Regions from separate parts of the Blastococcus sp. KM273129 genome, predicted to be linked through region 1. Evidence: riboswitches for the same ligand, from Rfam matches in the RefSeq annotation. Region 1 holds a riboswitch; the other holds the start of a gene.
The links. Region 1 has a riboswitch for thiamine pyrophosphate ahead of E9565_RS08620 (alcohol dehydrogenase catalytic domain-containing protein). Riboswitches for the same ligand answer to the same signal wherever they lie in the genome.
Positions count from the first base shown of each region.

Region 2: another riboswitch for thiamine pyrophosphate. It lies ahead of E9565_RS16425 (ECF transporter S component); the one in region 1 lies ahead of E9565_RS08620 (alcohol dehydrogenase catalytic domain-containing protein).

Region 1 covers NZ_SSXB01000021.1:963-12,611, reverse strand. The annotation lists gene E9565_RS08645 (DNA polymerase IV) at 1-37, opposite strand, end outside; gene E9565_RS08640 (TenA family protein) at 86-757, opposite strand; gene thiD (bifunctional hydroxymethylpyrimidine kinase/phosphomethylpyrimidine kinase) at 754-1,566, opposite strand; gene thiE (thiamine phosphate synthase) at 1,563-2,225, opposite strand; gene thiM (hydroxyethylthiazole kinase) at 2,225-3,031, opposite strand; TPP riboswitch at 3,025-3,118, opposite strand; TPP riboswitch at 3,152-3,254, shown strand; gene E9565_RS08620 (alcohol dehydrogenase catalytic domain-containing protein) at 3,249-4,262, shown strand; gene E9565_RS08615 (maleylpyruvate isomerase family mycothiol-dependent enzyme) at 4,365-4,985, shown strand; gene E9565_RS08610 (DEAD/DEAH box helicase) at 4,992-6,740, opposite strand; gene E9565_RS08605 (DUF3152 domain-containing protein) at 6,959-8,389, shown strand; gene E9565_RS08600 (alpha/beta fold hydrolase) at 8,432-9,271, shown strand; gene E9565_RS08595 (YnfA family protein) at 9,268-9,603, shown strand; gene E9565_RS08590 (HNH endonuclease signature motif containing protein) at 9,630-10,844, opposite strand; gene E9565_RS08585 (dienelactone hydrolase family protein) at 10,751-11,623, opposite strand.
Region 2 covers NZ_SSXB01000065.1:6,809-18,457, reverse strand. The annotation lists gene E9565_RS16430 (ABC transporter ATP-binding protein) at 1-693, opposite strand, end outside; gene E9565_RS16425 (ECF transporter S component) at 774-1,391, opposite strand; TPP riboswitch at 1,388-1,491, opposite strand; gene E9565_RS16420 (Nramp family divalent metal transporter) at 1,622-2,914, opposite strand; gene E9565_RS23340 (Mut7-C ubiquitin/RNAse domain-containing protein) at 3,009-3,728, opposite strand; gene E9565_RS16410 (SDR family oxidoreductase) at 3,832-4,635, shown strand; gene E9565_RS16405 (GNAT family N-acetyltransferase) at 4,656-5,240, shown strand; gene E9565_RS16400 (rhodanese-like domain-containing protein) at 5,209-5,646, opposite strand; gene E9565_RS16395 (alpha/beta fold hydrolase) at 5,725-6,411, opposite strand; gene E9565_RS16390 (hypothetical protein) at 6,408-6,617, opposite strand; gene E9565_RS16385 (NADP-dependent oxidoreductase) at 6,658-7,671, opposite strand; gene E9565_RS16380 (helix-turn-helix transcriptional regulator) at 7,726-8,103, opposite strand; gene E9565_RS16375 (SRPBCC family protein) at 8,100-8,759, opposite strand; gene E9565_RS16370 (haloalkane dehalogenase) at 8,936-9,853, shown strand; gene E9565_RS23335 (class I SAM-dependent methyltransferase) at 9,861-10,991, shown strand; gene E9565_RS16360 (methyl-accepting chemotaxis protein) at 11,106-11,649, shown strand, end outside.

The DNA.
Region 1 (11,649 bases):
CGAGGTCCAGGTGCAGGATGCTCGCCTCCCGCCTCATGCCACCGATGATCGCCCGGACCGTGGGCCCGGCGGGAACCGCCCCCGCTCAGACCAGGACGGCCCAGCCCTCCCGGGCGTGGGCGGCGCGCCAGAACTCGAGCTCGTACCGGGTGGCGACGGCGAACGCGGTCAGCATGGCCGGCTCCTGGCCGGGAGCGGAGCGTGCCGCGGCGTCGGCCAGCCGCCGGGCGGTGACCGTGGCCTCCTGGAACGGGGCGGCGTCGTAGGTGGCGACCCACCGTCGGTAGGGGTGGTCAGGTGCCGCCCGCGCCACCGGGGCCAGGCGGGCGCCGACGTCGGCGTACACCCAGTAGCAGGGCAGGACGGCCGCGGCGGCGACCGGGTACGGCGCGGTCGCCGCCGTCGCCACCAGGTAGGAGGTGTACGCGAGGCAGGTCGGCGACGCGACCGGCGCACCGTCCGGCTCCCCGAGCAGGTCGGTGCCGAGCAGGTCGGCGTGCAGCTCGGTCTCCACCGCCCCGCAGGTCTGCGCCGAACCGGCCCAGAAGGCCGCGGCCTGCGCGTCGGGCGCGCGGGCCGCCAGCAGCGCCAGCGCGCGGGCGTAGCTGCCCAGGTAGACCGCGTCCTGCTCCAGGTAGTGGCGGAAGACCTCCGGGGCGAGGGTGCCGTCGGCCAGCTCGGCGAGGAAGGGCAGCTCGTCGATCGCCCGGCGGAGGTCCGCCGTCGCCGCCCAGGCGCGCTCGCTGAAGCCGGTCACGCCGGCCAGATCCCGGCGAAGTGGTGCACCGGGCCGTGGCCGGCGCCGATCCGCAGCGCGGCGCCCCCGGCCAGCGCCCGCTGCAGGTAGTCGCGGGCCGGTTCCACCAGGACCACCCAGTCCGGGGGCTCGCCGGCGCGGGCGGCGAGCGCGGCCAGCGCCGAGGAGAGCGTGCACCCGGTCCCGTGGGTCGCCGTCGTGTCGATGCGCGGCCGCCGGGTCTCCGTGGTGCCGGCGGCGCTGGCGAGGACGTCGACGCTCTCCGGGCCGCCCAGGTGACCACCCTTGATGAGCACCGCGCGCGGCCCCAGGGCCAGCAGCGCCCGCGCCTGCTCGTGCAGCTCGTCGACGTCGCGCGCCGGCTCGGTGTCCAGCAACGCGGCGGCCTCCGGCACGTTGGGGGTGATCAGGTCGGCCAGCGGCAGCAGTTCGGTGCGGACCGCTGCCACCGCGTCGTCGTCGATCAGCCGGTGGCCGCTCGTCGCCACCATCACCGGGTCGCAGACGACCGGGCCGGGGAGCCGCTCGGCCAGCACCGCGGCCACCGCGCGCACCACGTCGGCGCTGCCCAGCATCCCGAGCTTGGTGGCGTGCACCTCGACGTCGTCGAGCAGGGTGTGCAGCTGCCGGGTGACGAACTCCGCCGGTACCGGGTGCACGCCGTCGACACCGCGGGTGCTCTGCGCGGTGAGGGCGGTGAGCACCGCCGTCCCGTACGCGCCGAGGGCGCTGAACGTCTTCAGGTCCGCCTGGATGCCGGCGCCGCCGCTGGGGTCGCTGCCGGCCACGGAGAGCGCGGTCGGCGTCATCGCGCGCCCACCGGGGCGAGCTGGGCGCGCAGCGCCGCCGCCGCGGCCCGCGGATCGGGTGCCGCGCAGATCGCCGAGACCACGCAGACGCCGTGCACGCCCGTGGCCGCCGCCGCGGCCGCCCGGGTCGCGTCGATGCCGCCGATCGCCACGGTGGTCAGCCCCGCGGCCCGTGCGGTGGCGGCCAGCTCCCGGACGGTGGCCAGGCCCAGCCCCTGACCGGCCTCGGGTTTGGTCGGCGTCGCCCACACCGGGCTGAGGCCGACGAGGTCGACGGTGCCCGCCGGCAGGCGGAGCGCGGCGGCGAGGTCCTCGGTGCTCTCCACGGAGAGGCCGACCAGCCGATCGGGCCCGAGCGCCGCCCGCACCTCGGTCACCGGCAGGTCCTCCTGGCCGACGTGCACACCCGAGGCGCCGGCGAGCAGGGCGACGTCGAGGGCGTCGTTCACCACCACCGCCACGTCCGGCCGGTCGGCGAGCGCGGCCTGCACCGAGCGGGTCAGCGACAGCAGCTCTCGGCGGGGGGCGTCCTTGTCGCGCACCTGGACGGCGGTGACGCCACCGGCGACCGCGGCGCGGACGACGTCGGCCACCGGTCGCGGCCGGCACAGCTGCGTGTCGGTGACCAGGTAGAGGGTCGGGTCGAACGCCGGGCGCATCAGGCGCTCCGCACGTCCGCGCGCGCCAGGTCCTCGGGGCCGACGGCGTCGAGCGCGTCCAGCCAGGCCGCCGCGAAGGTGCCCGGCCCGGCGGCGCCCGCCGCGGCCCGCTCGGCGGCGAGGGCGACGTGCGCGTGCGCGGCCACGGCACCGGTGAAGGGGTCGCCGGTCGCGGCGACGTAGGCGGCGACCAGCGCCCCGAGCGCGCACCCGGCGCCGGTGGTGCGGGTCAGCAGCGGTGAGCCCCCGCCCACCCGGATGGTGCGTGCGCCGTCGGTGATCAGGTCCACCTCGCCGCTGACCGCGACCACGCCGCCCGCCCGCCCGGCGAGCCCTGCGGCGGCGGAGGCGGCGTCCTCGGCGCCCGCGGTGCTGTCCACGCCGCGCCCGCCGGAGCCCGCCCCGGCCAGCGCCATGACCTCCGAGGGGTTGCCCCGGACGACGGCGGGGCCGAGCGCCACCAGCTCGGCCGCCAGCGCCGTCCGGTAGCCGAGGCCGCCGACGGCGACCGGGTCGAGCACCCACGGGGTGCCCGCCGCCCCGGCCGACCGGGCGGCCAGCCGCATCGCCTCGGCGGTGCGCGCGTTGACGGTGCCGACGTTGACCAGGACGGCGGAGGCGACGGCGGCGAAGTCCCCCGCCTCCTCGGGCGCGTCGACCATCGCCGGGGCCGCGCCGACCGCGAGCAGGGCGTTGGCGGTGAGCGTCTGCACCACCGTGTTGGTCAGGCAGTGCACCAGCGGCGCGGTCCCGCTCAGCGCCGCTCGGGCAGCGCGCAGGTCGACGACTTCCACAGCATCGGACATGCCGGTGACATCCCTTCGCCAGTGCGAACTGGAGCAGGTTCGGCGGGTGTGATCTCAGTCCCGGGCGGGACACCCCGTGCCACGTACAGGGCCGAACCTAGCAGGAGGTAGCGTCCCCGGCCGTACCGCGGGAGCCCGCCGGAGCGGGCTGAGAGGGCGGCAGCGGCCGCCGACCGTTCGAACCTGTCCGGGTCATACCGGCGTAGGGAGGCTGTCGATGCGTGCCGTGCGTTTCCACGAGGTGGGCCGTCCACCGCGGGTCGAGGAGCTCGACCCGCTGCGGCCCGGGCCCGGCGAGGTCCTGATCGACGTCGCGGCCGCCGGTGTCTGCGGGACCGAGCTGCACTTCCTCGACGGGCTGCTGACCCCGGCGCGGACGCCGATCACCCTGGGCCACGAGGTGGCGGGCGTCGTCGCAGAGGTGGGCGAGGGCGTCTCCGACGTCGCCGCGGGAGGCCGCGTCGCGGTGCACTACCTGCACGCCTGTGGCCGGTGCCGGTGGTGCCGCAGCGGCGACGACCACCTCTGCGACGCACCCCTGGGGTTCCTCGCCTTCGCGACCGACGGCGGCTTCGCCGAGCAGGTCGTGGTGCCGGCGTCGGCCGTGGTGCCCGTCCCGCCGGAGGTCGACCTCTCGACGGCAGCGGTGCTGTGCTGCAGCGCGACCACCGCGCTGCACGCCGTCGAGGTCGCCGGCGTGCGGCCCGGTGACACCGCCGTCGTCTACGGCGTCGGGGGTGTGGGCCTGGCGCTCGTCCAGGTGCTGCGCGAGAGAGGTGCCCGGCCGATCGCCGTCGCCCGCAACGCAGACCGCCTCGCGCTGGCCCGCGAGCTGGGCGCCGAGGTGACCGTCGACGCGGGCGTCGAGGACGTGGTCGCGGCTGTCCGCGCCGCCACCGGAGGTGCGGGGGCCGACGTCGTCGTCGAGCTGGTGGGCACCCGCGAGACCAGCGCGAACGCGCTCGCATCGCTCGGGAAGCAGGGGAGGCTCGTCTACGTCGGCTACAGCTTCGACCGGATCGGGCTCGACCCGCTGTCCCTCGTCGTCCCCGAGCAGCGGATCCTCACCTCCGTCGGCAACCGGCGCTCCGAGCTGGTGGCGGCCCTCGACCTGGCCGCACGGGGCCGGCTCCGCACCACCGTCACGGAACACCCGCTCGCGGACGCTCCTCGGGTGCTGGAGGACCTGCGGGCCGGCCGCGTCGTGGGCCGGGCGGTGCTCGTGCCGTGACGGGCGGCGACCGGGAGCGATGAGTTCCCGCGCCCCCCGCGGTCGTGTGCACGAGGGCCGGTCGTCCCCGGAGCGCCGACCGGCCGATGAGAGGGAATGCGGATGACCGGGAACGGGGACGGCGCGGGCGGTCGCGACGTCGAGCGGTGGGTGGCGACGACCTACGGCGGCCTCGCCGACCTGCTGGCCGCCGACCCGGGCGCCTGGGACGGACCGTCGCTCTGCGCGGGCTGGCGGGTCCGGCACGTGGTGGCGCACGTGACCATGCCGGTGCGGCTGACGCCGGAGCGGTTCGGCGCGGAGATGGCCGCCGCGGGTGGCGACTTCGGCCGTCTCTCCGACACGGTGGCGGCCCGGGACGCCGCCCTCCCGGCCGCCGAGCTCCTGGCCGCGCTGCGCTCCCCGGTCCTGCACCGGTGGCAGCCGCCGGGCGGGGGCGCCCCGGGGGCGCTGACGCACGCCGTCGTCCACTCGCTCGACGTGACGCTGGCCCTCGACCGGCCGCCGGTCGCGCCGGCCGGCGCGGCGCTCGCCGTCCTCGACCAGCTCGCCGCCGCGGACGGCTCGCTCTTCGGCGTCGACCTGTCCGGTGCGCGGTTTGAGGCGACCGATGCGGCGCGGGCCTGGGGCGACGGCGCGGTCGTCGGGGCAGGCACCGGCCGGCTCGTCGCGCTGCTGGCCGGGCGCACGCTGCCGGACGGCCAGGCCCTCCGCCGTCGCTGACCCCGCTCAGCCCTCGGTCAGGGCGGCGGTGGGCAGCCAGTCGGCGTCGAGGAGTTCGGCGATCTCCTGCAGCGAGGAGGTGTCCGCCCCGGCCGTGGAGCCGCTGACCGCCAGCCGCTCCACCATCACCCGCGCGACCTGCTCCTCCACCGTGTCGGCCGCGAACGCCACCCGCCACGGCGAGGAGCGACCGTCGCGATGGGTCCGCCCGGTGACCTGCCGCGCCTGGATGCCGGAGAATCGCGGCTGGTGGAACAGCCCCACCCGCGGCACCTCAGATGCCGTGGACCCGCCGGGCAGCAGCTCACCGGCGTGCAGGCTGATCGAGGCGGTGACGGTGAAGACGCAGACCGCGGCCTCCCCGCGCTGGAACCGCAGCCGCTCGGCCTCGACGTCGAACCGGTCGCGGCCGTAGATGGACGCCACCGGGATGCCGGCGTCGAGCAGCGCCTCGCGGATCGGGTCGGCCGCCGTCTCCACGAACTCGACCGACACCGCCACCTGGCGCTCGGCCTCCACCTGCGCCTTGACCCAGTCGACGGTGGCCTGGACGCGGATGAGCCCGGCCTTCTGGCGGAACCGCAGCAGCGCCGCCCGGCCGCGGGCGGTCTGCCGGCCGCGGCGGGCCAGTTGCATCTCGGCGCGGAACTCCGACCACTCGGCCTCGTACTGCGCCCGCTCGGCCGGGGTGAGCAGCACCGGGGTCCCGGTCACCGAGACCGGCCCCCAGGGGGCCGGGCGGTGCAGCGTGGCGGGCGGGTCGGCGTCGGCGAGCCAGGACTGCAGGCGGGCCAGGTCCGCGCGGCGCTGGTCGGCGTCCTCGGTCCACTGCCAGCCGTAGCGGCCACGTTCCACGTGGAACGTGTGCCGCTCGAGCGCCTTCGGGAGGTCGGCCCACTCCTTGATCGGCTCCCCGTGCCGGGCGGCGAACTCGGGCGCGAGGTAGGGGAGTTCCAGCGGCGTGTGCGCCGGGGTCGCGGTCGCGGCGAGCACGTAGGGGGTCTCCTTGACGCGGGCGGCGCCGGAGACGGCCTTCCAGTGCTTCCACCGCTGCGTCGTCGTGTGCCGCACCATGTGCGCCTCGTCGGCGACGACGACGTCGAACCGCAGCTTCGCCACCTTGCCCAGCCGGTCCCACGTGGTGACGCACCAGCGCAGGCCGCCGTCGCCGAAGCCGGCGATCGAGCGCGCCCAGTGCGGGATGGTGATCGCGGCCGGCCGGTCGGCGATGACCAGCACGGTGCGCACCGGCCGCTGCGCGGCGATCTCGTGCACCGCGAGGATCGCCGTCCCGGTCTTGCCGACGCCGGGGTCGTCGCCGAGAAGGAAGACGCGGCCGCCCGCGGCGGCGTGCGCGGCGACGACCGCGGCGCCCGCCTCCTGCTGGGGGCGCGGCACGAGCGCGGGGCTCACCGGCAGCGGGCGCGGCTCCTCGTTGAGCTCGTCCTCGAGGAAGCGCTCCAGGCTGTAGGCGGGCGGGTCGTAGGCCGCGAGCTCGGGCGGCAGCGCCGCCCCCACCCACACGTGCGCCTGCAGCCCCGGGTGCCAGACGGCACCCGGCGCGGGGGCGCGGAAGGGCACGGCCAGCACCCACACCCGCTCCCCGGGGCCGGCGGTGGGCAGCTCCGGGGCGGCCTTCCGCGCTGCCGGCTTCCGCGCGGTCGCCTTCCGCGGGCTCGCCTTCCGCGTCGTCGCCGTCGCCGTCGTCCGTCGGGTGCGCGTGCTGCTGCTCGCGCTCCGGCGCCGTCCTGGCATCTGCATCCCCCCGTCGATCCCCCGGCACGGTAGAGGCCGGGGACGACGGCCCCGGGCAGGTGGCGGGCGCGCCGTCGGCCGATCGTCACGAGATCGACATGCCACCGGGCGGCCCCGGTGCGGTAGACCGGTCAGCGACAGCAGCCGGTGCGCTCGGCCCCGCCGTCCACCGGCCCGGACCTGACGCGCGGGCAGCGCTGCCCGCGCCGGAGGACCCCATGACCAGAACCCTGCGCCTCCTCCTCGCCGCCCTCGTCGCCGTGGCGGCGGTCGTCCTGCAGCCTGCGGGCGCCTCCGCCGCCGAGCGGACGGTGACCTACACGGTCTCCACGCAAGGGGCGGTCGCCGGCGACCTCGGCTACTTCACCGACGTCGCGCGGGACGCCCTCACCGATCCCCGCGGGTGGAGCCTCGGCGGCACCCTGGCGTTCGAGCAGGTGGACTCGGGGAGCGACTTCGACCTGATCCTGGCGTCGCCGACGGTGGTCGGGAACGCGGCACCCGGCTGCAGCGCCCAGTGGAGCTGCCGGGTCGGGCGCTCGGTCTACATCAACGACGACCGCTGGCGGTTCGGCACGGACGCCTGGCCGCACAGCCTGGAGCTGTACCAGCGCTACGTGATCCTGCACGAGGTCGGGCACTGGATCGGCATCCCGCACACCGACTGCCCGACCGCCGGACGCACCGCCTGGGTCATGCAGCAGCAGTCGATCTCCCTGCAGGGCTGCCGGGCCAACGTGTGGCCGGTCATCGCCGAGCGGGAGGACGCGGGGTCGCGCATGGGGGTCTCGGTCACCTGGTCGGGGGTCGAGGCCCGGTACCGCGAGCTGGGGCAGGGCGGCAGCCTGCTGGGGCTGCCGGTGACCTGGGAGCACGTGGCTCCCGACCAGGTGGGCCGGTACCAGCACTACAGCCGCCCCGACGGCGGGTCGATCTACTGGACGCCGTCCACCGGGGCGCACGAGATCTACGGCCAGATCTGGCAGCGCTGGGCCCAGCTGGGCTGGGAGCAGGGGCCGCTCGGCTACCCGGTGACCGGTGAGCTCGGGACGCCGGACGGGCACGGGCGGTACAACCACTTTTCCCGGCCCGGCGGTGCCTCGATCTACTCGACCCTGGCGACCGGCACGCACGAGATCTACGGGGCGATCCGGGCGCGCTGGGCCGAGATGGGCTGGGAGCGGGGGCCGCTGGGCTACCCGGTGACCGGTGAGCTGGGCACCCCGGACGGCGAGGGGCGGTTCAACCACTTCTCCCGGCCGGGCGGCGGCTCGATCTACTGGACCGAGGACACCGGCGCCCACGACATCTACGGGGCCATCCGGGCGCGGTGGGCCGAGATGGGCTGGGAGCGGAGCCTGCTGGGTTACCCGGTGACCGGTGAGCTGGGCACCCCGGACGGGCGTGGTCGCTTCAACCACTTCTCCCGGCCGGGCGGTGCCTCGATCTACTGGACCGCCGAGACCGGGGCGCACGAGCTCTACGACGACATCCGCACGCGCTGGGCCGAGTCGGGCTGGGAACGGGGGCCGCTGGGCTACCCGACGAGCGGGATCTACTCGGTGGAGGGCGGCAGCCGGGCCGACTTCGAGAACGGGTACATCACGCTGGACGGCGACACCGGCGAGACCGAGGTCGTGCTGGACTGACGCGGGGCCGCGCGGCCCCGCGACCTCTGGTGGAATCGCCCGGTGACGGAGAACGCCGAGGATGCCCTGCACGCCCGGACGCTGGGTGAGGCCGGCCCGCCCGTGGTCTTCGTGCACGGCCTGTTCGGTCAGGGGAAGAACTGGACGACGATCGCGAAGGGCCTGGCCGACGACCACCGCGTGACGCTGCTGGACCTGCCCAACCACGGCCATTCCCCGTGGACCGACCGGGTCGACTACGTGGACATGGCCGAACTGGTCGCCGCGGAGCTCGAGTCCTTCGGCGAGCCGGCCACGCTGGTCGGCCACTCCATGGGCGGCAAGGTCGCGATGCAGCTCGCGCTGCGCCGCCCCGAGCTGCTGCGGGCGCTCGTCGTCGTCGACATCGCCCCTGTCGAGTACCCGCTGACGGGTGGCCGCACGCAGGACCCCGACGAGGAGGCCTCCCCGTTCGCCGCCTTCATCGCCGCGATGCGGGCGATCGACCTGGAGGGGCTGGAGTCCCGGTCCGACGCCGACGCCGCCCTGCGCGCCGCCGTCCCCAGCCGGATGGTGCGCAGCTTCCTGCTGCAGAGCCTCAGCCGCCAGGAGGAGGGCGACGGTTGGCACTGGCGGCTGAACCTCGAGCTCCTCGAGCGGGACCTCGGCGAGCTGCGCGGCTTCCCCGAGCCCCCGCCGGGCGCGACCTTCGACGGGCCGGTGCTGTGGATCGCCGGCGCCGACTCCCACTACGTGCTCCCCGAGGACCGGCCGCACATGGATGCGCTGTTCCCCGCGACGCGGCTGGTGAAGGTGAAGAACGCGGGGCACTGGGTGCACTCCGAGCAGCCCGAGGTCTTCCTGGAGACGCTGCGGCGTTTCCTCGACGCGGTGGAGCGGTGAGCGTCACCCGCTCGCTGTTCCTCTTCGCCCTGGCGGCGCTGGCCGAGATCGGGGGCGCCTGGCTGGTCTGGCAGGGGGTCCGCGAGCACCGCGGCTGGGCGTGGATCGGCGCCGGGGTGGTCGCGCTGGGCCTGTACGGCTTCGTGGCCACGCTGCAGCCCGATGCGAACTTCGGCCGGATCCTCGCCGCGTACGGCGGCGTCTTCGTCGCGGGGTCGCTGGCCTGGGGCATGGTCGTCGACGGGTTCCGGCCCGACCGGTACGACGTCGCCGGCGCGCTGATCTGCCTCGTCGGCGTCGCGGTGATCATGTACGCCCCGCGCGGCGCGTAGCGGACGGCGGCGGCGCCGCCGGTGGATCAGGGGCCGGCGCGGCTGCGGATCCCGGTCCCGTCGGGCCGGTAGGTGCGCCACCGGCCGGTGCCGGGGTCCCGGGCGATGGTGAAGCCGCCTTCGTGGCAGCTGGTGTGGTGCCGTTCGCAGAGCAGTGCGCCGTTGTCGCAGCTGGTCGGCCCGCCGTGCGCCCAGTGCACCACGTGGTGGACGTCGCACCACTCCGGCGGGGCGTCGCACCCGGCGAAGACGCAGTGCGCGTCGCGGACCTCGATGGCCCGGCGGATCGCCGCCGACGTGGTGCGCTGCGCCCGGCCGACGTCCAGCGGCAGCCCGTCGGGGCCGGTGATGACGCGGGCGACGCCGGCGTCGCAGGCCAGCCGGCGGGCGGTCTCGGGGTTGATCGGGCCGGCCCAGCCCAGCGAGCCGCCGGAGACACCGGGGGCGCCGCGGGCGGCGCAGAGGGCGAACCAGTCGATCGTGACGCGCACGTGCGGCCGCTCCCCGCGCACGGCCGGCAGCGATCCGCCGTCCAGCGCCCCGCGGGCCAGCGCCACCAGCGCGTCGGCCTGCCGCTCGGCGTGCGAGCGGGTGTCGCCGGCTGGGCGGTCGCCGTTCATCAGCGCGGCCAGGGCGGTGTGCACGTACTCCCCGCCCACGGCATCCAGCTCACCGCGCAGGTGCACCCGCCCGTCGAGCCCGGGTGCCGGGGTGAACCGGCGGCGCACGTCGGCCGCGTCGTCCAGGGTGCCGTCGGGGTCCACCCCGGCGACCCACTCCTTCACCCCGCGGGCGGTGTCGTGCGGGGCGGTGGCCCGGGCCAGGTCGGCCAGGATGCCGTCGGTCTCACCGAGGTCGATGCCCAGTTCGGCGGCCTTGGCGATCCGGCCGGGCGTCATGGCCTTCGTGATGACCCGGGCGTGCGCTGCGCTGATCGCCCCGGCGGCGAACGCCGCCGCGGTCTCCGGGAACTGCTCCAGCCGACGCCCGGTGGACACCGTCGCGGAGGCCAGCTCCGGCGCCATCCGGCAGGAGCCGCGCAGCCGCGCCTGCATGGACACCGCCCCGTCGCGGCGGTAGGCCTTCCGCCGATCGGCGGCCCGCACCGCGGTGGTCAGCGCCGCGGTGACCCGGTTGACCGTGGTGCTCAGCTCACCGACGAGGTCCAGCAGGAGGTCATCCGACAGCTCGCCCAGATCGACCGCGGCCAGCTCGTCGAGGGCCGACCGCAGCTCGGACACGTGCGCTCCCTCCCGCGAGGACCTCGACCGACACCCCGACAGCAGGGGTGGGGTACGACAGAAACCGCAGGTCGGGACGGCGATCGCGACGTCGGCGGACCGCGGCCGCGACGTCGGCCACTGCGGCCGGCGTCGGGACGGGGCGAGCCCGGGACCTCTGGCGCGGTCAGCCGGTGAGGTCGTGGACGAAGGTCAGCGCCCGCTGCCAGAGCAGTTCGGTGGCACCTGGGTCGTACGGTGGGCAGGCTCGGGTCGGTGAAGAGGTGGCCGGTCCCCGCATAGTCGAACGTCTCGACCCGACCGCCGCGACGGGTGGCGTCCGCCGCCACGGCGTCGATCCACTCCTGACGACGGAAGGGGTCGTCCAGGCTGTAGTGGATCTGCACGGGTAGGTCCGTCGGCCAGTCCGCGACGCCCAGCAGCTCCAGCGGCAGCGCGCCGGAGAGCAGCAGCAGCCCGGCACAGCGGCGGCGGGTGGCGACGTACTCGGCCATACCGGCGCCGTTGGAGAACCCGGCCGCGACGAAGCCGTCGGGCAGGTCCGAGACGCCGTCCAGCGCGGCCTGCATGAGGGCAGGGAAGCCGACCTGTTCCGTGTAGGCGATGCCCTTCTCGTAGTCGTCGAAGACCAGCCTGTCGTACTGGTCGACCACCGAGACCTGGTGGCCGGCCGCGCGGAGGCGGTCGGCGGCCTCGCTGATCCCGGCGCGGACGCCGAGGGCTGAGTGGAACAGGGCGATCGTCGTCATGGCAGAACTGTGCGGCTCTCCCGGTGACACCGTCCTGTCACCGTCTCTGCGACGAT
Region 2 (11,649 bases), on a different contig from region 1:
GCCCACCGCCTCGGCGCGCAGGAGCGCCTCGCCGGCCGGGAGGCCGGCCCGGCGCACCGGGAACCGCAGCGGCGGTGGCGTCCAGCCGGAGGGGTGCTCGGTCAGCCCGCCGCCCGGCAGCAGCTCCACGACCCGGTCCACGAGCGGCAGCCACGCCTCCAGGTCGTGGTCGACGACGACCAGGGTGGCCGACCGGTCGGCCACCGCCCGGTCCACCGCCGCGCGCACCAGCGCGGCGCCGTCCGGGTCGAGCTGGGCGGTGGGCTCGTCCAGGAGCAGCAGGCCCGGGTGGGGGGCGAGGGCCCCGGCCAGCACCAGCCGCTGCTTCTGCCCGCCGGAGAGCGCCGCGGTCGCCCGGTCGCGGCCGAGCCCGAAGCCGACGGCGTCCAGCGCCGCGTCGACCGCGGGCCAGATGCGGTCCCGCGGCATCCCGACGTTCTCCAGCCCGAAGGCGACGTCGTCGCCGGCACGGGTCATGACCAGCTGGGAGTCCGGGTCCTGGAAGACCATGCCGACGCGCTGCCGGCTGCGGTCGGGCGGCTCGCCGTCGACGGTGAGCTCGCCCTCGACGTCACCGTTCTCCGGTTCCAGCAGCCCGCCGAGCGCGCGCAGCAGCGTGGACTTGCCGGCGCCCGAGCGGCCGGTGAGCAGCACCCGCTCGCCGGGGGCGATCCGCAGGTCGACGTCCCGCACCGCCCAGGCCCGCCGGGTGGCGTGCCGGAAGCCCCAGCCGCGCAGCCGGACGGCGGCCGGGCCCGAGGCCCCGGACGTCGTCAGACCCGGGTGCGACCGGACGCGAACGACGACAGCGCGCCGCTCGCGGCCAGCGCGCGGGCCAGCAGCACGCTGCCGATCCCGGCGACGACCGCGGTGCTGCCCACGACCAGCGCGACGTAGGTCGTCTTCCAGCCCGCCGACCAGTCGGGGTAGTAGTAGACGAGGTCGAGCACGGCGGCGGTCGCACCGGCGAGGACGGCGGCCAGCAGCGCGGGCGCCCAGCCGAACCGGCGGTAGCGGAAGGCGGCGAACCCGGCGTCGCCGGCCAGGCCCTGCAGCAGGCCGTAGACGATCGTCGTCGTCCCCCAGGCGGAGCCGAGCAGCGCGGAGACGATCGCGGCGACCAGCTCGGCGAAGAGGCCGGCACCGGGCTTGCGGACGATGAGCGGGGCGAGCACGGCGGGGATCAGCCAGACGCCGTACATGAACGCCTGGGCGGGCGGGAAGGCGGCGAACGCCGTCCCGGTGCCGGCCCAGAGCAGGCCCCAGGCCCAGAAGACGACGCCGAAGGCGGCGCCGAGGACGGCGGTGACGACGATGTCGACGGTGCGCCAGCGGTTGCTGCGCTCCCGGGCGGGCGCAGCGTTCGGCGAACGGACGGCCGGATCGGCCATTGCTTCCTCCAGACTCCCTGCGCCGGCATGACCCGGATCAGGTTCGAGGGTCTGCGGTGTCCCGCACTCTCAGCGCCGAAGCGCTCCCCTGCTGTTTGACGTGTTGAGTTGTGCTGCCGCCGAGCCTAGCCCACCCTCAGTCGGGCGTTATGTGCACATAACGCCCCCCGCACCGACCACCCCCTCTGTCGGGCGTTATGTGCACATAACGCCACCCGCACCGACCGCCGTCAGAGGACGAAGCCCAGGAGCAGGTGGGCGTTGAGCCCGATGATCAGGGCGGCGACGACGCTGCCCGCCACGGTGGTGGTCCGGCGGTTCACCCAGCCGCCCATCAGGTCGCGGCGGCTGGTGAGCCACAGCAGGGGCACGAGCGCGAACGGGATGCCGAACGAGAGCACGACCTGCGACCACACCAGCGCCGTCGTCGGGTCCCCGCCCAGCACCAGGACCGCCAGGGCAGGCGCGAGGGTGATCAGCCGGCGGGTGAGCACCGGGATGTGCCGCTTGAGGAACCCGGCCATCACGACCTGCCCGGCGTGCGTGCCCACCGACGACGAGGCGAAGCCGGAGGCCAGCAGCGCGAGGGCGAAGGCGAGCGCGGCCCCGGTGCCGAGCTGGTCACCGAGCCCGGTGTGCACCCCCTCCAGGGTGTCGACGCCGCTGTCGCTGGTGAACAGCTGCGCGGCGATGACCAGCATCGCGGCGTTGACCAGCCCGGCCAGGCCCATGGCCACCACGATGTCGATGCGCTGCGCCCGCAGCAGCCGGCCCCGTCCCTCCCGGGTGCGGCCGGCGGTGACCGCGTCGCCGTAGCGGCCCGGGGTGAGCGCGGAGTGCACGTAGATCACGTGCGGCATCACCGTGGCGCCCAGGATCCCGGTGGCCAGCACGAGGCTCTCGGCGCCGTCGAAGGAGGGCACCATGCCGCCGGCGAGCCCGCCCGGGTCGACGCCGGAGCCGAGCAGCGTGTACCCGAACCCGACCCCGATGACCAGCAGCAGGCCGGCGATGACCCGCTCGAACGGCCGGTACCCGCGGGACTGCGCGGCGAGCAGGACGAACGCGACCACGGCGGTGATGACGCCGCCGATCGGCAACGGGACCCCGAACAGCAGGTACAGCGCCACTGCCCCACCGACGATCTCGGCGAGGTCGGTGGCGATCGCGACCGCCTCCGCCTGCAGCCACAGCCCCCGGGTGACCGGCCGGGGCAGGTTCTCCCGGCAGAGCGTGGCCAGGTCGCGGCCGGTGGCGAGCCCGAGCTTCGCCGTGAGCGACTGGATGAGCATCGCCATGAGGTTCGCCGCGACGATCACCCAGAGCAGGGTGTAGCCGAACGCGGCGCCGCCGGAGAAGTTGGTCGCGAAGTTGCCGGGGTCGACGTAGGCGACGGCGGCGACGAAGGCGGGGCCGAGCATCGACCAGAGCCGGCGGCGACCCGGCGCCGTGCTCGCCGGGCGTTGCGCGGGCGCACGGAGCGTCGTCGGCAGGACGGCGGCCTCGGTCTTCGACAGGTACACGGCGGCCTCGCAGGGTGTCCGGGTGGCGGTCGCCCCTGGTCTGCCCGGCTCGCGTGTCACGCCGGGGCCGACCCGTGGCCCCCCGGGGCCAAGGTCAGCCTTGCCTGCCCGGGCCGGCGCGCCGGGCCCGCTCGACCAGCGCGTCGATGCGCGCGGCATGGGCGCCGCGCCAGTACACCCGCCCGCAGCCGGCGCACCGGGAGAAGTCCTCGACGGTGCGGCGGGTGCCCGGCTCGAGCAGACCGGCGACCTCCGCCTTCGGCACCGGGTGGAGGATCGCGCCGCAGGCGGTGCAGCGGGTGAGCGGTGCCAGCGGCACGGTGAACCGGTCCATCACGTCCACCAGCTGCTCCTCCGGCCGGTCGCCCCGCACGAGCGCGCCGTGCGGCAGGGCGCGGCGCATGAGCAGGCCGCGGTCCTGGGTGAGCAGCACCCGGTCCTCCGCCGCAGCCCGCGCGACCAGCGCCGGGTCGTCGGCGTCGTTCGACCAGGCTGCGTCCGCCCCGAGCAGCCGCAGGCGCCGGGCGAGCGCGCCGAGGCCGACGTCGAGCAGGAACCCGCCCGGGGGGACGGCGACCGGTCGCGGCGCGGGCTCCACCTCGAGCACCGCACCGGGGCGGACGCGTGCGGCGGGGGGCACCGGCGCGCCGTCCACGCGGATGGCGCCGACCTCGGTCAGGGGGATCCCGGCGGCCTGCACGAGGTGGCCGGCGGTCGTGTCGGGGTCGAAGGGCAGCGGCCGCTCACCGGCGCCCCGGTACCGCGCGGCCAGCAGCCGGCGCAGGTCCGGGGCGGGCCGCACGCGCACCTCCACGGCGGCGGGCTACCCCCGCGGGCCGGCGACACGCGCGCCAGGAGTGCACCGGCGTCCTCCTGGGCACGGAGGTCCCCGTCCGCCGTCCCACCCTGGAGGTCCCGTGTCCGACGCAACGCCCCGCCCCCTCGCCCTCGTCACCGGTGCGTCCAGCGGCATCGGGCTGGAGCTGGCCAAGCAGTTCGCCGAGCACGGGTTCGACCTCGTGGCCGTCGCCGAGGACGCCGAGCTCGACGCGGCGGCCGTGCAGCTGCGCGAGCGCGGTGCGGCCGTCTCGCCGATCCGGGCCGACCTCACCCGGCGCGAGGAGGTCGAGAAGGTGGTCGCGGCGGTGCGCGGGGCCGGCCGGCCGCTCGACGCGGCGGCGCTGAACGCCGGTGTCGGCCTCGGCGGCCGCTTCGTCGAGACCGACCTCGACCGGGAGATCGGGATGGTGGAGCTGAACTGCATCTCGACGATGCACCTGGCCAAGCGCGTCGCCCAGGACATGGTGGTCCGGGGCGAGGGGCGGATCCTGTTCACCTCGTCGGTCGCCTCGCAGGCCCCGGAGCCGTTCCAGGCCGTCTACTCCGCGACGAAGGCCTTCGTGCAGTTCCTGGCGCTGGGCCTCCGGGAGGAGCTCGAGGGCACCGGCGTCACCGTCACCGCCCTGCTGCCCGGGCCCACGGACACCGAGTTCTTCGACCGCGGCGACCTGACGGACACCAAGCTGGGCGCCAGCGACAGCAAGGACGACCCGGCGCTGGTCGCCCGCCAGGGGTACGAGGGGCTGATGAAGGGTGAGGCGTCGGTGTTCGCCGGGTCGGTGAGCAGCAAGCTGATGGGCCGGCTGTCGGCGCTCGTGCCCGATGCGGTCGCCGGCAAGACGCACAAGCCGATGACGGCCCCCGGCTCGGCCGAGGGCTGAGCCTGCGGCACGATCGGGGCGTGACCGAGCCGCTGCAGCCCGTCGACCTGCCGGTGGGCGACCTGCTGCTGCGCCCGTGGCGGGAGACCGACATCGGGGCGCTGTGGTCGGCGTTCCAGGACCGCGAGCTGCGGCGGTGGAACGGCGGGGGCGTGGCCTCCCGCACCGACGCCCTGGTGCTCCTCGGGCGGCGGATGGACTGGACCTCCGGCGACCACGCCAGCTGGGCGCTGGTCGACCCGGCGGCGGACGAGCTGCTCGCCTCGGTCTCCCTGCACTCCATCGACCGGCTGCACGGGAACGCGCAGGTCGGCTACTGGACGGTGCCGGCCGCGCGCGGGCGGGGCCTGGCACCCGCCGCCGTCGACGCCGCCTGCCGCTGGGCGTTCGGCGCCCTGCCGGTGGACCGGGTCGAGCTGTGCCACGCGGTCGAGAACCCGGCATCCGGCCGGGTCGCGGAGAAGGCCGGCTTCAGGCGCGAGGGGCGGCTGCGCCGCTCCTTCCGCTACGGCGACGGCGTGAAGCACGACGAGGTGCTGTGGTCGCGCCTCGCCGACGACCCCGTGCCGGTGGTCAGCACCCGCAGCTGCCCCCCGGGGCGGTGAGCGGATCGGCGGGAGCCCGGTGCACGCCGTCCGGGCGCACCACGGGCAGGCCCTCCCGGGCCCAGTACTCGAAGCCGCCGATCATCTCGCGCACCCGGTAGCCGAGCAGCGCCAGCCGGAGCGCCGCGCGGGTGGCGCCGTTGCACCCGGGACCCCAGCAGTAGGTCACCACCGGCACCGCGGGGTCGAGCTCGGCGGCGGCCCGGTCGGGGATCTCGGCGCCGGGCAGGTGCACCGCGCCGGGTACGTGCCCCTGCTGCCACGCCTCGCGGCTGCGGCTGTCGAGCAGGACGAACCCCGGGTCGCCGGTCTCCAGGGCGGTGTGGACGTCGCTGACGTCGGTCTCCACGGCCAGCCGGCGGGCGAAGTGGGCCGCGGCGGCGGCCGGGTCGGTGCTCCAGTCCATCACCGGGCCGACGCTAGGGGTGCCCGGCCCCGGCGACGAGGTCCGTCGCTGCCGGGCACCGCAGCGGATCTGCCGTCCTCACAACGGGACGGCGAGGCCCTCCGGCGCCGGCCGGGCCAGGGCCGCGGCGAGATCGGGCCGCAGCGGGGCCAGCCCTGCCCCGGCGAGTACGACGTCGCGGGTGAAGGCGTGCCAGCGGTGCGCCGAGCGCAGCATGCTGTGGCCGCCGGCGATGGTGAACCGCGCGACCCGGGCGCCCGCGCGCTGCGCCCGGACGGCGAAGTCGGCGGAGAGCTGGGCCGGCACCCAGCGGTCGCCCCGCCCGTGCAGGATCGCGACGGTGCGGTCGCGCAGGTGGCCGACCGGCTCACCGGGCGGCGTCCAGGGTGCGAGCGCGCAGACCGCCGCGACGCCGTCGTCCCCGCCTGCGCGCAGCGCCGCCCGGCCGCCCATCGAGTGCCCGACCAGGACGACGGGCAGGTCGCCGTGCTCGTCGCGGATCCGGTCCAGCGCCCAGCGCACGTCGGCGTAGGCGTCGGCCGCAGCCCCGTTCCAGCCGGCGAACCGGTAGCGCAGCAGGCAGGTGGTGAGCCCCCGCCCGGCGGCGGCGCCGGACACGAACTGCTCGATCGCGCGCATGCGCACCAGGGAGAGCGCCCGCTCCTTGGGCGGCTCGACGCTGGCCACCGTCCCGCCGTGGCAGAACAGCGCGACCGCCCGCGCCGGGCCGGACGCCGGACGGGTCTCCAGGACCGGCTCGGTCACGCCCGGCGGGACCGGCGGCCGCCCCGGAGGCTGGTGCGGGCCCGGTCGCCGAGGTCGCCGGCCTTCAGCAGGGCGTTGCTGACCGTGGAGGGCCCGCGTCGCCGCTCGAGCGCGCGGCCGAGCCGGCGGAGGACGCCGGTCGCCAGCGGGACGACCACGGTCAGGATCAGCCACATGCGCAGCCGGCGGGTGAGGAAGAGCCACATGCCCCGGACTCTGCCCCGTCCCGCCGGCCGGGAACCGGCCTCACTCGGCGAGCTTCACCACCATCTTCCCGGTGTTCCCGCCGCGCAGGAGGTCCAGGAAGGTGTCGACGGCGTTCTCGAGGCCCTCGCGCACCGTCTCCCGGACGACGAGGTCCCCGGAGGTGACCATGCGGGTCACCTCCGTCGTGAACTCGTCCCGCAGGTCGGCGTGGTCACCGACGATGAACCCGCGCAGGCTCAGCTTCTTGGTGACCATCATGAACATGTTGCGCGGCCCCGGGGCGGGCTCGGTGGCGTTGTAGCCCGAGATGGCGCCGCACAGCGCACCGCGCCCGAACTCCCTGAAGGCGCCGATCGCGGCCTCCAGGTGCTCACCGCCGACGTTGTCGAAGAAGACGTCGATGCCCTCGGGCGCGGCCGTGGCGAGCAGGTCGGCCACCGGCCCGTCGTGGTAGTCGAACGCCCGGGTGAAGCCCACCTCCTCGGTCAGCCAGCGCACCTTCTCCGGGGTGCCGGCGCTGCCGACGACCGCGGCGGCCCCGTTCAGCTTCGCGAACTGCCCGACCAGGCTGCCGACCGCCCCCGCGGCACCGGAGACGAACACCGTGTCGCCCTCCCGGAACTCCGCGAGCCGGAAGAGCCCGGCCCAGGCCGTGAGCCCGGGCATGCCCAGCACGCCGAGGTGGTAGCTGGGCGGGATGCCCGGCAGCTCGGGCAGCACCCGCACGTGCGCGGCGTCCAGGACGGCGACGTCCCGCCACGCGGCGTCGGCGAGCACCAGGGCGCCCTCGGGGACGTCGGGGGAGCGGGAGGCGACCACGCGGCCGACCGCCCCGCCCTTCATCGTCTCGCCGATCTCCCAGCGGGCCGCGTAGGACTTCCCCGCGTTCATCCGGCCGCGCATGTAGGGGTCGACCGACATGACCAGCATGCGGACGGCGACCTGCCCCTCGGCCGGGTCCGGGCGCTCGAGCTCCACGAGCCGGAAGTCGTCGGGGGTGGGCTCGCCGTGCGGGCGGGCCGCCAGCTGCCATTCGCGGGTGGTGATCGGCATGCCGCCATCCTGCCGGGCGCGGGGCCGCCGGTGCCGCCCGGCCGGCCGCAGGGGTCAGGCCGAGCGGCCGTCGTGCTGCGCGGCGCCCGGTGCGGTCCGCCGGGCGCGCTCCCCCCGCGCCACCTCGGTCGCCAGCGCGTCGAGGGGCTGGGCGAACGCCGCCAGGGGGTCGGCCAGGGCCGCGAGCCAGGCCTGGGCGGCCGCGAGCCCGGACGGGTCCAGGGCGTACACCCGGCGGGTGCCCTCGGCGCGCACCGTGACCAGCCCCGCCTCCCGCAGCACGCGCAGGTGCTGGGACACCGCCGGCTGCGAGATCGGTGCCGACGCCTGCAGCGCCCGCACGAGGGCACCCGCCGGCTGCTCGCCCGTGGAGAGCAGCTCCAGGACCTGCCGGCGGGTGCGGTCCCCCAGCGCCTCGAAGGTCCCGTTCACCCGGCTCCTGGGGCATCCCCGGACGGCGGCGTCGTGTAGAACGCCACGGTACGGTCGGCCGCCTCCCGCGCGGCGGTGGGATCGTCGCCGTCGGCGGCCGCGGCCTCGCCCCACCCGGCGGCCGCCCGGCGGACGAACTCGACCCCCTCGGGCGTCAGGGTGAACGTCGCCGCCACCTCGGGGTCGACCGGCGCGCCGCTGTCCAGGTGCAGCCCGAGGCCCATGAGCGCCAGGTCCCAGCCCACACCCACCGCACCCGGCCCGAACTGCGCCCAGAACTCGGGGTCCACGGGGGCCTCGTGCACCAGTTCGAGCTCGGTGCCGCCGTCCGACGGGGAGAGGGTGACCTGCAGCCAGGAGAGCATCCCGCCGAACTCCCAGGTGACGGCGAAGGACTCGGGCTCGTCGCACCGCTCGACCACGCCGCCGGCGTTGCCCTCGAGCTGGTAGCGGCCGCCGGCGCGCAGCTCGCCGCTCACCGGCAGGAACCAGCGGGGCAGCCGCTCGGCGTCGGTGAGCGCGCCCCAGACCTGGGCCCGGTCGGCGCGGTAGGTGCGCCGGGCGACGGCGATGCGCGTCGGCGCGCCGTCCCGGGAACCGGTGCGCACCTCGCGCGTGACCAGGCCGGCCGTGGCGACCGGATCGGTGGTGGTCATGGCGCCTCCTCGGTTGCATAAGCCGCGACTTATGAACTGACGGTAGCGCCGGCCGTCTCGCGCGGCAAGCCCTTCGCCCCCGCCCCACCCCGCGGGGGCACGGGGAGCTGTGCCTACGGTTCAGGCCCCGAGACCGCATGGATAGCTCCCTGTGCCCATGACTGGAGGCCGGACCCGTGGAGACCCTCCGCACCCCTGACGAGCGCTTCGCCGACCTGCCCAATTTCCCGTACGAACCCCGCTACGTCGAGGTCGACGACGGCGAGGGCGGCCGACTGCGGATCGCCTACGTCGACGAAGGCCCGGCCGACGGCGAGACGGTGCTGCTCCTCCACGGCGAACCGTCCTGGTCCTTCCTCTACCGCCGGATGATCCCGGTGCTGGTCGACGCCGGCCTGCGCGTCGTCGCGCCCGACCTGGTCGGCTTCGGCCGCTCGGACAAGCCGGTCGAGCGGTCCGCCTACACCTACGCCCGCCACGTCGGCTGGATGCGCCAGGCGCTGCTCGACGAGCTCGGCCTGCGCGACCTCACCCTCGTCTGCCAGGACTGGGGCGGGCTCATCGGGCTGCGGCTGGTCGCGGAGAACCCCGACCGGTTCGCCCGGGTCGTCGTCGCCAACACCGGCCTGCCCACCGGCGACCAGAAGATGAGCGAGGCGTTCCTGGCCTGGCAGCGGTTCTCCCAGGAGAGCCCCGAGTTCCACATCGGCCGCATCGTCGGCAACGGCACCGCCCGCGGGCTCGCCCCCGAGGTGGTGGCCGCCTACGACGCGCCCTTCCCCGACGACCGGTACACCGCCGGCGCCCGGCAGTTCCCCGCGCTGGTGCCGACGTCGCCCGACGACCCGGCGGCCGCGGCCAACCGGGCGGCGTGGGAGGTGCTGGCGCGCTGGGAGAAGCCCTTCCTCACGGCCTTCTCCGACTCCGACCCGATCACCGGCGGGGGCGACCGGGTGTTCCGGAAGCTCGTGCCCGGCGCCCAGGGGATGCCGCACACCACGCTGGCCGGCGGCGGGCACTTCCTGCAGGAGGACGTCGGCCCAGAGCTCGCCGGCGTCGTCGCCGACCTGGTCGCCGCCACCCCGCGCGGCTGACGCCGGCGTGGCGCTCACCCCCGAGGAGGTCCTCGGCGCACTCCGGCGCACCCCCGACGTCGAGGCCCCGGACCTCGTCGCCGTCGACGCGACCGACCGGCTGCTGCTCGACCTCGCGGCCGAGCTGGTCCCCCGGTGCGGGCCGGGCGAGGTCGCCGTCGTCGACGACTCCTACGGCGCGCTCGCGCTGGGGCTGGCCGCCCGGCACGGGCTCACCGGTGTGCGGGTGGGCCAGGACCTGCTGGTGGGGGAGCGGGCGCTGGCGGCCAACGCCGAGCGCGTGGGCCTGGCCGGCACCTCCCGGTCGCTGCCGCTGGGCCCCGGGCTGGCGGACGGCGCGCGGTTGGTGCTGGTCAAGGCCCCCAAGGGGCTGGACGCGCTGCGCGAGATCGCCGAGGTGGTCGCGGCGTCGGCGGCCCCCGACGTCACCGTCCTGGTGGGCGGCCGGGTCAAGCACATGACGCACGCGATGAACGACGTCCTCGGCGCCTCGTTCACCGAGGTGCAGGCGAGCCTGGCCCGGCAGAAGTCCCGTGTGCTGGTCGCCCGCGGGCCGCGGCCGCGCCCCTCGTCGTTCCCGCGGCGCCAGGAGCACCCCGACCTCGGCCTGACCGTCTGCGCGCACGGGGCGGCCTTCGCCGGCACGCGGGTCGACATCGGCACCCGGGCGCTGCTGCGGGCGCTCCCGGAGATGGCCCCCGGCGCGCGGACCGCCGTGGACCTCGGCTGCGGCACCGGCGTCCTGGCCGCGCTGCTGGCCCGCGACCGGCCGGGGCTGCGCGTCCTCGCCGTGGACCAGTCCGCCGCCGCCGTCGCCTCGGCCGAGGCGACGGCGGCCGCGAACGGCGTCGCCGACCGCGTCGAGGTGCGGCGGGACGACGCCGCGGCGACGGTGCCGGACCGCTCGGTCGACCTGGTCGTCTGCAACCCGCCCTTCCACGTGGGCGCCGCGGTGGTGACGACGGCCGCCGACCGGCTGTTCGTGGCGGCGGCACGGGTGCTGCGCCCCGGCGGCGAGCTCTGGACGGTCTACAACTCGGCGCTGCGCTACCGCCCGGCGCTCAACCGGGTGGTCGGACCCACCCGCGTCGCCGACCGGGACCCGAAGTTCACCGTGACGGTCTCCCTCCGCCGCTGAGGCGACACCTGCGGTGACGCGGGTCACCGAACGGTCACGATCGGCCCCTTCGGCTCGATCCGTTCCTCTCGTCCCCGACGACCAGAGGAACGAATCCGACCGAAAGGCGTACCCATGACCGGGCGACTGAGCCGTGTGAAGGTGAGCACCCGCCTGCTGGCGCTGGTGCTCGTCGCGGTGATCGGGATGGCGACGATCGCCGTGATCGGCGCGTTGCACGTGCGCTCGACGATCGAGGAGGAGCAGCGGAACCAGGCCAAGGTCGCCGTGGAGTCCGCGCTCGGGGTCGTCGGCCACTACGGCGATCTCGCCGCCTCCGGCGCGATGCCGGTGGCGCAGGCGCAGGCGTCGGCCGCCGCCGCGATCCGCGGGCTGCGGTACTCCGGCGAGGAGTACTTCTGGATCAACGACATGGGCCCGACCATGGTGATGCACCCGATCAAGCCCGAACTCGACGGGACCGACCTCTCGGGGAACGAGGACCCGGACGGCAAGAAGCTGTTCGTGGAGTTCGTCGAGGTGGTGGAGGCCGAGGGCAGCGGCTTCGTCGACTACCTGTGGCCCAAGCCCGGCGAGGAGGAGCCGCAGCCGAAGATCTCCTACGTGGCCGGCTACGAGCCGTGGGGCTGGGTGGTCGGCTCGGGCATCTACGTCGCCG